DNA from 3 places in the Ensifer sp. 22521 genome. Region 3 is predicted to be linked to each of the others. Evidence: riboswitches for the same ligand, from Rfam matches in the RefSeq annotation. Region 3 holds a riboswitch; each other region holds the start of a gene.
The links. A riboswitch is a leader RNA that binds a small molecule or an ion and turns the genes downstream of it on or off. The one in region 3 is predicted to bind cobalamin.

Region 1: linked by a shared signal. The riboswitch ahead of ACTJKE_RS34980 (CbtB domain-containing protein) and the one ahead of cobU (bifunctional adenosylcobinamide kinase/adenosylcobinamide-phosphate guanylyltransferase) in region 3 are both predicted to bind cobalamin.
Region 2: linked by a shared signal. The riboswitch ahead of ACTJKE_RS01070 (aromatic ring-hydroxylating oxygenase subunit alpha) and the one ahead of cobU (bifunctional adenosylcobinamide kinase/adenosylcobinamide-phosphate guanylyltransferase) in region 3 are both predicted to bind cobalamin.

Annotation. Positions count from the first base shown of each region.
Region 1 covers NZ_JBQENM010000045.1:18,480-22,492, forward strand. The annotation lists gene ACTJKE_RS34965 (glucoamylase family protein) at 1-281, shown strand, start outside; gene ACTJKE_RS34970 ((2Fe-2S)-binding protein) at 278-1,126, shown strand; gene ACTJKE_RS34975 (CbtA family protein) at 1,177-1,974, opposite strand; gene ACTJKE_RS34980 (CbtB domain-containing protein) at 2,169-2,345, opposite strand; cobalamin riboswitch at 2,388-2,650, opposite strand; gene ACTJKE_RS34985 (TetR family transcriptional regulator) at 2,649-3,341, opposite strand; gene ACTJKE_RS34990 (NAD(P)H-binding protein) at 3,445-4,013, shown strand, end outside.
Region 2 covers NZ_JBQENM010000001.1:234,726-238,738, reverse strand. The annotation lists gene ACTJKE_RS01075 (hybrid-cluster NAD(P)-dependent oxidoreductase) at 45-1,139, opposite strand; gene ACTJKE_RS01070 (aromatic ring-hydroxylating oxygenase subunit alpha) at 1,141-2,385, opposite strand; cobalamin riboswitch at 2,490-2,698, opposite strand; gene ACTJKE_RS01065 (DUF6656 family protein) at 3,012-3,611, shown strand; gene ACTJKE_RS01060 (L-threonylcarbamoyladenylate synthase) at 3,691-4,013, shown strand, end outside.
Region 3 covers NZ_JBQENM010000019.1:35,895-39,907, reverse strand. The annotation lists gene ACTJKE_RS25170 (adenylate/guanylate cyclase domain-containing protein) at 1-558, opposite strand, end outside; cobalamin riboswitch at 802-950, shown strand; gene cobU (bifunctional adenosylcobinamide kinase/adenosylcobinamide-phosphate guanylyltransferase) at 1,387-1,911, shown strand; gene cobW (cobalamin biosynthesis protein CobW) at 1,915-2,979, shown strand; gene cobN (cobaltochelatase subunit CobN) at 3,081-4,013, shown strand, end outside.

The DNA.
Region 1 (4,013 bases), on a different contig from region 3:
ATGCGTCCCTATCGGCCCTCGGCCATGTCGCGGCCGGCTATCCCGGGCTTCTGAAGGAAGGGCGCTTTCCGGGCGGGTTCAATCCGAGCCTTGCTGGCGAGGGGCCTGCGGGTTGGATCGACGAGCGTGTCGTCGGCCTTGACCAGGGGCTCGTCGTGATGATGATCGAGAATTGGCGGAGCGGCTTCGTCTGGGAGCTGACACGCAGCCTGCCGGCGATCCGGCGCGGTCTTGAGCGCGCGGGATATGAGGGCGGCTGGCTGGCGACGGAGACGGCATGAATTCGAGAAATCACCAGCGGATGGCGCGGACGGTCGAGGGATATCCGCCGCAGGCGCTGGCAGTGGTCGAGCGGTTGCACGCGCAGTTCCCCGACGCCGGTGTCTCGCTCGGGCCGGCGGACAGTGCCTTCAGCGCACCGGCCGCCTTCTGGGCCGCTGGTGGGACCGGGATCGAGCAGAGCCTTGCCTATCAGGACTTTTTCGCAATCGGCATGACGGACCGGATTCGGGCGGCACATCTGATCGCCTTCTACAGCCGCCAGCTGAGTGTGGTTCTCGGCGCGCTCTATCTTGGCGCGGGTCTTCAGGCGCAGATCGCCGGGCTTCGCTTCGAAGAGTGGACCCGCCTTCACCAAGATCGGGAAGTTGCCGGCAAGCGTTATCATTTCCGCCTCGGTGTGGCGGAAGGGCCGCAGCATGCCGAAGGCATCAGCGCTTTCGAGCGCGGCTTCACGGCCCATCTGGCGCCGGTCATCGCGGTCCTGAAAAAGCGCACCGGGCTTTCTTCCGGGGCGCAGTGGCGGCTGGCAGCGGATTCCCTTGCCGGAGCGTTCCTGGAGATCGGTCGCGCGATCGGTGACGAGGCGCGCGGCATGGCCGAGGCGCTTGCGATCGTCAAGCGGCGGGGCTCGCGGTTGTTCTCGGAAGAGCTCTGCTACGAGGAGATCTCCGCGGTCGATCCGGCAAGCGGCGCGCAACTGTCGCGCCAATATCGGATCCGTTGCGGCTGTTGCCTCTACTTCCAAACGGAGGGTGGCAGCTTCTGCGATACCTGCGTCCTGCTGGAGCCGGACGATCGCCGCGCGCGGCTGGCCGCGCATCTCATGCAAAACGGCGGGGCCTGAACCCCGCCGTCGTTTGTTCAGGTGCCCATGGGGGGGCGTGATCGGCCGGATCAGTTTGCTCTCGCGAAACGCTCGTTGATGAAGCCGGAGACGACGCCAAGCACGATCCAGAAGGCGAGCGTGGTGGCGAGTGCGGCAACCGCAAACTCGGCGCCGAGTACGGCCGGAACGTTGCTCGTAATATCGACCGGCTGCGGCGCGCCGTAGACATGGGGTGCTGCGATCAGCACCAGGCCTGCGACCTTGGAGACGATCTCCTCGCGCAGGACGACGAGATAGAGACCGACTGCGGAGAGGGCGACGGTTGCCAGCCACCAGGTCTGGCGGTCGCCGAGTTCGGCGGCCGGGAAACCCGGCAGTTCCGGCGGCAGGCCGATTGCCGGCAGCATGTGCACGGCGAGCCAGCCGCAGGCGCCCCAGAGCGCGCCGTTCCGGAGCGTGATCGGGTAACCGATCACCAGGCTGACGCCGGCCAGGAGCAGGCCGAAGCCGGAGCCGGTGACGAGGTTGGCAATGAGTGTGCCGGAGAACCGGCTCATACCGAACATGATGCCGCCTTCCTCGTGTTCGCCCTCATGCGCATAGGCTGGCGTGATCGGCGACAGGGCATCGAGCATGGCGGAAAGCGGTGAGACCGCCTTCAGCGACGAATGCTGGTCATGGCCCTCGGCGGCGGGTTGCGTCGTTCCAGGCTGTGCAGCGGGCTGTTCGGTTGCGGCCGGAGCCTCGCCTTCGAATTCCTCCGCATGCAGGATCAGCGGGGTTACCCGAAATTCCTGGGCGCCGGTCATGAAGACACCGGCAATCAGTCCAGCCACGATCGCGGCCAGAAGCGTTCTGACAATCATCTTGAATTCCCTCGATAACGGCAAAAGCCACGCGCTGCGGCGTGGTTTGCAAGCCTTCCCGTTCTGTCATGCGGACGGCCGTTGCGCGCCGGACGAACCGGCATGCACAAACACCGACATCCGGCACAGGCCGGATGCGTTCATGTCCGCAGACACTTCGATGCGGAACGTGAGTTACGTTCCGGAACATCGTCTTAGTGGCAGGGGAAGCCGTAGGAGTGGCGGGTGTCGTGCGCGGTGTCGTGCAGCACTGCCGAGTTGGCAAGGCCGGCGCCGAAGACGAGGAATGCGCCGATGAAGAGCGCGATGACGCCAGCGGTCAGACGATCGCTGAGGGAGAGCGGAATGCTCGAAACAGTAGACGTAGCCATGACAACCTCCGTGATGGCATCGGGAAATTCCCGGTGTGGGCCCTATGCCCGTATCGAGTGGCAGGTTTCCTGGCTCACGGCGCTGGGCGGGAAGCCCTGGATCTGCCTCGCCTTCCCAGATCGACCACCCTCTCGTGGTCTCTTCCAGTGGCTTCTTCCGGATCGCTCCGGAATGGCAGATCGACGTCGCTCTACAGTCGCGGGGTCGGCCGTGATGTGAATGCCCAGCATGGGTCCATCCGTCACGTTCCCGTTTACTCCCGAAACACGTTCGTGTCCCGGGAACCAATCGATCCCAGATGATTAGGAGCGTGTCATGGAGTTGTCAATTGAGCCTGCGCCGCCCGCCGCTTCATCAGCGACAAAATCGCGGAGGATCATCTGCTTGTAGGCCTCGACGATGCGGTCGCCCTCGGTGCGATCGACCGACACGGCAAGCCGCATGGTGCAATCGCCGAGATGCATGATCAGGAAAGCGGCGCTATCAATGGTTTCGCGCGGCGCTTCGGGCACAAGCCTAGCCCAGACATCGGCAAGAAGTTTTCCGCCGGCGCGGCTTTGCAGAAGATCGATCTCGCGCAGCGCCTTGTCGGCCTGCATTGCCGACCAGATGTCGCGCATCACAGGCTCGGCCAGGAACATGTCGTAGTAGATGTCGAACAGCACACAGAAAGCGTCGCGTAGTTCCGCGAGCGATGTGACCTTGGCAAGTTCGGCGGCGATGCACTCGTTGCACACGGCATTGTAGCGCTCGGCCAGCGTGCGCACGATCGCCGCCTTGTCAGGGAAGTACTGGTAGAGCGAGCCGATCGAAATTCCAGCCTTTTCAGCGACTTCGCTCATCCGCATGGCGTCGCTGCCCTTTTCCTGAATGAGCGCCGTCGCGCAGGCAAGGATTTGTTCGACGCGCTCGCGGCTGCGTTTCTGGCTGGGTGTCCGGCGCAGCGCAGTCTCGTCTTCGGCGGGGACCGCGGATGGGCTTGTTTCTGTAATCATGAGTGATGCTCACATTTTGGCTTGACTCTTAAAATACGAGGATTTATCACATTTGCAAATGTGAGAGATGCTCATGTTTGTTGATGAACCTTAGGAGGAAACGATGTCTCAGAAAGTCACACTGGTTTTGGGCGGTACCGGCAAGACGGGGCGGCGGGTGGCTGAGCGCCTTCAAGAGCGGGGTGTTGCGGTGCGCATCGGCGCCCGTTCGGCATCACCGTCCTTCGACTGGACGGACGAGGCGACCTGGGCGCCTGTGCTCGAAAATGTCGATCGCATCTATGTCTGCTACCAGCCCGATCTGGCGGTGCCGGGCTCTGTCGAGACCATCCGCAAGTTCTCAAACCTTGCCGTCGGCGCGGGCATCAGGCGGCTGGTGCTTCTGTCGGGGCGCGGCGAGGACGAGGCGGAAGCGGCCGAGCGCGCGCTGCAGGCCTCCGGCGCCGACTGGACGATCATTCGGGGGAGCTGGTTCTTCGAAAACTTCAACGAAGGCTTCCTGGCCGAGGGGGTCTCAAGCGGTTCGGTCTTCCTGCCCGTGGATACAGTCACCGAGCCTTTCGTCAGCTGCGACGACATCGCTGACGTCGCGGTTGAAGCGCTTCTCGACGATGATCATGTCGGCAAGGTCTATTCTCTGACCGGTCCAAGGCTGATGACCTTTGCCGAAGC
Region 2 (4,013 bases), on a different contig from region 3:
GCGCGTTGCAATCAAGCCTGCGCCCTGCAACACGCCCTGATCCTTCAGGCTTCGATCTGGACATCTCCCAGCGGCCGCGAGCAGCAGGCGAGGATGTAACCCTCGTCGATCTCGTCATCGAGAATACCGCCATTGTGGTTCATCTCGACCTCGCCCGCGACCTTCATCACCCGGCAGGTGCCGCAGATACCGCCCTCACAGGCAGCGCCGATCCTCACACCGTTGGCGCGTGCCGTCTGCAGGATCGTTTGGCCGGGTTTCGCCTCGACCTCCTTGCCGCTCATGGTGAAGGCGACCTTGGCCGCCTGAACCTCACCATCATCGCCGGCACCGGCGCGCACGGCGATCTCTTCCGCGGCAGGTGCTGCCGCCGGCTGGAAGCTCTCCTCGTGATAGCGGGCCATGTCGAAGCCGGCTGCCTTCAGCATCTCGCGCACACCGCGCATGAACGGTTCCGGACCGCAGCAGAACACCGTGCGCTCCTGGAAGTCGGGAGCGAGCAACGGTAGCTTGGCACCGTCGATGCGGCCGCGCAGGCCATGCCAGCCGTGACGCGCCTCGTGCCCCTCGACGATGAAGCCGAGGTTCAGCCCGGACATCTGTGTCGCCAGAACCTCGAGCTCCGAGCGAAACAGAAGGTCGTCCGGCCGGCGCGCGCAGGAGATGAAGGTGACATCGGTCTCCGGCACGCAGTCGGCCATCCAGCGCGTCATCGACATCATCGGGGTGATGCCGGATCCGGCGGAGATAAACAGGTACTTTTCGCCGGGATGACGGACGAAGCTGAAATCTCCGAGCGGTCCAAAAGCCCGGAGCTTCATGCCCGGCTTCAGGTGATCGAACATCCAGCGGGTGCCGACGCTGTCGGCCTGCGCCTTCACCGTGACGGCAATCGACAGCGGTCGCGATGGCGTCGACGACAGGGTGTAGGTGCGCATGACCGGTTCGTCGGCGACCGGCAATTCGAGGGTGACGAACTGGCCGGGCAGATAACGAAACCAGGCGGGCTTCTCCGCACGGAAGGTGAAGGTCATGACATCGGCGGTTTCGACAACCGCCGATGTGCATTCGAGCATCTGCTGCCGGTCGATCCAGACATGCAGTTCGTCGAAATGATGGAAGGAGGACGCCATCTGCATGTCAGGCGACCTTTGAGAGCGGAGCCGCATCGCCCTGCAGGCGCTGCTCCATGAACTTGCAGTACCATTCGACGAACTGCATCACGCCACCCTCGTGCTCCGGCGAATACGGACCGGGCTCATAGGCCGGCGAGCGGATGCCGAAGGCATTTTCCTCGACGATCTGGCGATCCTGGTCGTTGGTCTCGGTCCAGACATGAGTCAGATCCTCGAGCGTGTAGTCGACACCTTCGACCGCGTCCTTGTGGACCAGCCACTTCGTTGTCACCTGCGTGAGTTCCGGCCCCAGCGGCAACACGCGGAAGGTGATGGCGTGATCCGAAAGCACGTGGTTCCAGGTCGTCGGGTAGTGGAACATCAGGAGCGTGCCGATCTGCTTCTGCCTGACATCGGCCGACAGCGCCCTTTTTACGGCGGGCGCACCCGACATGGTGTAGCTTTCGGCATTATCGACCAGCGGCATGCGCGCGGCGCGGAACTGGCCGGTCGGCGACATCCGGAACTCGCTCGGCAGGCCCTCGGCCTCGCACTTCGCCCAATGGGCGGCAATCACCGGATCGTCCTTGGCGCCCTGCACCCCGGTCGCGGTCGGCGCTTCCGGATAGGTCCGGCAGAGTTCGGGGTGATTGGCGGCGCAGTGGTAGCACTCGCGGTTGTTCTCCCAAACGAGCTTCCAGTTGCCCTTTTCGATGATGGTGCTTTCGAAGGCGACCTTGGTCTCTCCCAGCCGGTGCGGCGCGAGGTAGGGGAATGCCAGCTCGCGGAAGGCGGCGAAATCCGCCGGCGTCTCCGACAGGTTGATGAAGATGTAGCCGCCGACCGTTTCGCAATGGATCTGCTTCAGGCTGTGGGCAGCCTTGTCGAAGTCCTCGCCCATCTGGCGCGCAAAGAGCAGCGAGCCGTCGAGCTCATAGGTCCATTGATGATAGGGACAGACGAGCTTCGCCGAAGAGCCCTTGTGCTGCGTGCAGACGCGGGAGCCGCGGTGGCGGCAGGAGTTGTGGAGCGCGCGGATCGTGCCCTGGCGATCGCGGGTGATGACGACCGGATAGTCGCCGACCTGGACGGTGAAATAGTTGCCGGCCCGCGGGATTTCGCAATCGTGGCCGATGAACAGCCAATCCCGATACCAGATGTTTTCCAGGTCCTGCCGGTAATAGTCGGGGTCGATGTAGAAGGCCCGATCGAGGCTGTAGCCGTCACGCCGGCCCTTCAGCTTGCGAAGCATATCGGTCTTGGTATCCATGTCCTGTCCTCATGCGCCATGTTTCGGAGAGGCAGGACAGGAACCCGCACGGGCGCGCACCCATGCGTCTTAGGCTCCGATCCGGCTGCCCGCCGCAACCCGTTACGGTTATGTCTGTCAAGGCTGGTTTCCGGGCTCAGGAGCCGTCCTTCGAAGGACCAGCCCGGCGCCTTCCCGGACGGAAAACCGTCCAGTGGCCTTTTGCCGAGGCTTTCGCTCCACCACCGTTGCGGGGGCAGCGCCGGGATTTGACCGGCTTCCCAATTCTCCGCCTTCCCCTTTGGAAGACGACACCTTGAGTAAGGATATGTAAGCGCGGAAGGCGCCTCGGCAGGCGCCGGATAGCGACATTCAATTCCAGAATGACGACACGATCGAAACCGCCTTCTGGAAACGGAATCGAGAATTTTTCACTTTATAAACATATAGATAGATCAAAAATTTGGCAGATGCCGTCTTTTGTGACTGACATGACGCAGACACAGGAAGGCTTCGCCCGTTTGCGACATTCCCATGAATGTGCAGGGGCATCTTCCGCGAACGAAAGGAAATCCTTCATTAACCATAAGCCACTAGGCTTGCCGGCGGACGAAGATGTCCGGCAGGCAGATGGCACACTGACGATCATGGCAAAGTTCAGATATTACGACGCTGCGGCCGAGAAGCCGCCGGCGGTCATGCCGAAGACGGCCGTTCACACCGAGTTTCTGCGCACCGGCAGGATCAACCGCCGGCAATGGCTGCCGAGCGAGCGACGGTATCTGAGCTACGAAGAAGTCGCGGACAGGACCGGCAAGAAGCTCGCGACCGCCGGTGACACGACGCACAAGCGGATCAACGGCTTTCATGCCTCGATCCAGTTTCCCAAGCTGATTTTTCACCGCACGCTCGTCGGCAAGCCGCATCTCGGCTATTGCCATGTGACGGCGGCGCGGACGGCGGTCACGCCTTCCAAGGACATCACCTGGTCGTTCTACTTCGCCAATTTCTTCAGCGACCTTGGTGATGAGACGCATTTCTTCGACCGTATCCAGAGCGGCTATTCCCGCATGTATTTCGCGGTCGCGATCGAGCCGAACGCCGAAGACGGACAGATGGTCATCAACCGCAACGTCCGCGACAACGGGCTCCTCTTCCGCACGGACGACCCCAAGGTTGCTCTCAAGAACGTGCTGATGCTGGGTGCCCGGGACTCCGCGCTGCGCCGCATCATCCGCAGTCTCTGAGGCAGCAACCGAACGCCCCCAAAAAAATCGTTCTGTTTTCCCGGCACGTCCGTTAAGGAAGCGTCGGAAAGGAAACGGCATGGCAGAGATCATCGACACAGGCAGGGAACCGGACCGCGCGATCGAACGCGCCTGCGCCGTTCTTGCCGAAGGCGAACCGGTCGCCATTCCCACCGAAACCGTCTATGGCCTTGCCGCCGACGCCACCAATCCCGATGCGATCAGCCGCATCTACGAGATGAAGGGCCGGCCGCGCTTCAATCCGCTGATCTCGCATGTCTCCGACATGGCGATGGCCGAGGCCCATGTGCGCTTCGACCCGATTTCCCGACGCCTGGCGGAAACCTTCTGGCCCGGACCCCTGACGCTGATCTTGCCGCAGCGGCCCGATAGCAGCGTGCA
Region 3 (4,013 bases):
CCAGCGTCTTCCACGGTGCGCCCTGGCCTTCGGCTTGCCGGCGTGGGCTTCGTCCAGCCAGAGACGGTAGGTCCGAACCGGTTTTTCGACGTGTTTCAGGCGCTGCTCGCCGAGAAAGACGAAACCGACATCGAGGTGCTTCTCGACCTGGTCGTAGGCGGTGCCGGAGATGACGATGCCGCCCGGTTCGGCCAGGCTCTGCAGGCGCTCGGCGATGATGACACCATCGCCGTGGATGTCGTCGCCCTCGACGATCACGTCGCCAAGATTGATGCCGATGCGGAATTGCAGCCGCCCCGCGTCCACGCCGCGACTATCAGATTTGGCGCGCTGCACCTCGACCGCACATCGGACTGCCTCGACGACGCTGTGGAACTCGACCAGCAGGCCGTCGCCCATGGTCTTGATCAGCCGGCCGCGATGCGTCTCGATGCTTTGTTCGAATAGTTCGTGCAGGTCGGCCTGAAAGCGGGCGCAGGTACCCTCCTCGTCGGCCTGGGTAAGCAGCCCATAGCCGCAAACGTCGGCAATCATCACGGCGGCGAGCCTGCGTTCCATGTGCCTACCGGATAAACGAAGCCCCTCGGGTCGGTTGCGGGATGGTTCAGCGACCTTTGCACGTCCATAGGACGCGCGGCGCTGCAGTTTAACGCAACATCCGTCATTGCTAAAATATGTTCGTTCGCGATCTGCCATTCGCCTCATGTCCGGTGCGGCTTCGCGCTCGACAAATCGTCGCGCGACGCAAGTCGGCCGGGGAGGTGTCGCAAGCGTCGATTGACTTTGCGGCGCCCGCTTCCTAATCATCGGATGTTGGATGGTTCCCCCTTGTCGTGGCGATCGGGGGGAATAATTGGGAATGTGACGGATGGACCCAAATCGGGCATCCTTATCGCAGCCGACCCCGCGACTGTAGAACGGTCAGGGTTCGCCATCGGGCTCAAATTCAGAGCTGCCAGCCGGTTGCATGGGGCAATCGAGGCAGTGCGGAATCGAGCCGGAAAAGCCACTGGCGTGGCATCGTGATCAGCCGGGTTGGACGCCTCTTCTTCTACGAATCGTCCGCCTTTCACGAAGCCGCCCACAGCGCCGCGCGTCGGAGACGACGCGCAAAGGTTCGCTGTGGCACCGGAAAGCGCCGGGAAGGTGAGGCGGGCCGCTCGGGTCCTGACATCGGAACCTCGTCCATTCTGAGCGAGGCGATGTGGGGCCTCGTGACGCCGTGAGCCAGGAGACCTGCCACCCGACATGGGCATTCCGCCCGAGGAGACGTGTCGTCTCCAACGCCATCACGGAGGTTGTTTTGGCTCTCAGATACTTTCCCGAACGCGCCGCCGGCGCGTCGAACGGCTGTTGCCATCTGCCGCTGACCTTGGCGCGGTCGCGATGAGCAATCCCAGCGCCGGACCCGTTCTGGTCCTCGGCGGCGCCCGTTCCGGCAAGTCCAGCTTTTCCGAGAAGCTCGTCGAAGCGTCCGGTCTCGCCAAACATTATGTCGCCACCGGCCGCGCCTGGGACGACGAAATGCGCGCGCGCATCGACCATCACAAGATGCGCCGCGGCGAAGGCTGGACGACGCATGAGGAGCCGGTCGATCTCGTCGGCATCCTCAGTCGCATCGATAATCCCGATCACGTCGTGCTGATCGACTGCCTGACGCTGTGGGTCACCAATCTCATGCTCGAGGAGCGCGACATCGAGGCGGAGTTCGCAGCGCTCGCCGCCTACCTGCCGCAGGCGCAGGCGCGCCTCGTTTTCGTTTCCAACGAGGTCGGCCTCGGCATTGTGCCCGAGAACCGCATGGCGCGCGAGTTTCGCGACCATGCCGGCCGGCTTCACCAGATCGTTGCGGAGAAATCCGCTGAAGTTTACTTTGTCGCGGCCGGTTTGCCGCTGAAAATGAAGGGTTGAATAATGACCACTGCGAGAACCAGCCACGGCAAGATCCCGGCGACTGTCATCACCGGCTTCCTCGGCGCCGGCAAGACGACGATGATCCGCAATCTGTTGCAGAACGCCGACGGCAAGCGCATCGCGCTGATCATCAACGAGTTCGGCGATCTCGGCGTCGACGGCGACGTCTTGAAGGGCTGCGGTGCGGAGGCCTGCACCGAGGACGACATCATCGAACTTACCAATGGCTGCATCTGCTGCACCGTGGCCGATGATTTCATCCCGACCATGACCAAGCTGCTCGAGCGCGAAAACCGCCCGGACCATATCATCATCGAGACCTCGGGCCTGGCTTTGCCGCAGCCGCTGATCGCCGCCTTCAACTGGCCGGATATCCGCAGTGAAGTCACCGTCGATGGCGTCGTCACCGTGGTCGACAGCGCTGCCGTTGCCGCCGGCCGCTTTGCCGACGACCATGACAAGGTCGATGCGCTGCGCGTCGAGGACGACAATCTCGACCATGAAAGCCCGATCGAGGAACTGTTCGAGGATCAGCTGACCGCTGCCGACCTCATAGTGCTCAACAAGACCGATCTGATCGACGCGTCCGGCCTCAAGGCGGTACGCGACGAGGTTTCCTCGCGCACCAGCCGCAAGCCGACCATGATCGAGGCGAAGAACGGCGAGGTGGCCGCCGCCATCCTGCTCGGCCTCGGCGTCGGCACCGAAAGCGATATCGCCAACCGCAAGTCGCATCACGAGATGGAGCATGAGGCGGGCGAGGAGCACGACCATGACGAGTTCGACAGCTTTGTCGTCGAGCTCGGCGCCATCGCCGATCCGGCCGCCTTCATCGATCGCCTCAAGGGCGTGATATCCGAGCACGACGTGCTGCGTCTCAAGGGTTTTGCCGATGTGCCTGGCAAGCCGATGCGCCTGCTGATCCAGGCGGTCGGTGCCCGCATCGACCAGTATTACGATCGCGCCTGGGCGGCCGGCGAAAAGCGCGGCACGCGTCTCGTCGTCATCGGCCTGCACGACATGGACGAGGCGGCGGTTCGCGCTGCGATTGCTGCGCTCGTCTGATCGTTCATTGAATGAAATGATCTAACGCATTGAAATAACGCAATTCCGGACGGAAGCCGCTTCACGCGTTTCCGTTCGGAATTGCCCGAACGGACAAGACCATGCATCTGCTTCTCGCCCAGAAAGGAACGATCGCCGACGGCAACGAGGCGATCGACCTTGGGCAAACGCCGGCCGACATCCTGTTCCTGTCTGCCGCCGACACCGAGCTCTCCTCGATCGCCGCCGCCCACGGCCGGCGTGACGGTGGCCTGAGCCTGCGCATTGCGAGCCTGATGAACCTGATGCATCCGATGTCGGTCGACACCTATGTCGAGCGCACGGCGCGTCATGCGAGGCTGATCGTCGTCCGGCCGCTCGGTGGCGCCAGCTATTTCCGCTATCTGCTCGAAGCCTTGCATGCGGCCGCCGTCACCCACCGTTTCCAGATCGCGGTGCTGCCGGGCGACGACAAGCCGGACCCGGGCCTTGAACCGTTTTCTACGGTTGAGGCCGATGACCGCCAGCGGCTCTGGGCCTATTTCAACGAGGGCGGCGCCGACAATGCCGGCCTGTTCCTCGACTATGCCGAGGCGCTGGTTTCAGGCGCCGAGAAACCGCAGCCGGCCAAGCCTTTGCTGAAAGCCGGCATCTGGTGGCCGGGGCGGGGCGTGATCGGGGTTTCGGATTGGTTGAGTGTTGTGGGGGCTGGAGCCCCCGCATGCGCAAATCCCACCATCGCCATCTGCTTCTACCGCGCCCTCGTCCAGAGCGGCGAGACGCGGCCGGTCGAAGCGCTGATCGATGCGCTGAAGGTGCAAGGGGTTCGGGCACTGCCGGTCTTCGTCTCCAGCCTCAAGGATGCGGTCTCCGTCGGCACGCTGCAATCGATCTTTTCCGAGGCCCCACCCGACGTGGTGATGAATGCCACCGGCTTTGCCGTTTCTTCGCCCGGCGCCGATCGTCAGCCGACGGTGCTGGAATCAACCGGCGCGCCGGTGCTGCAGGTGATCTTCTCCGGCTCATCACGGCAGCAATGGGAGACATCGCCGCAG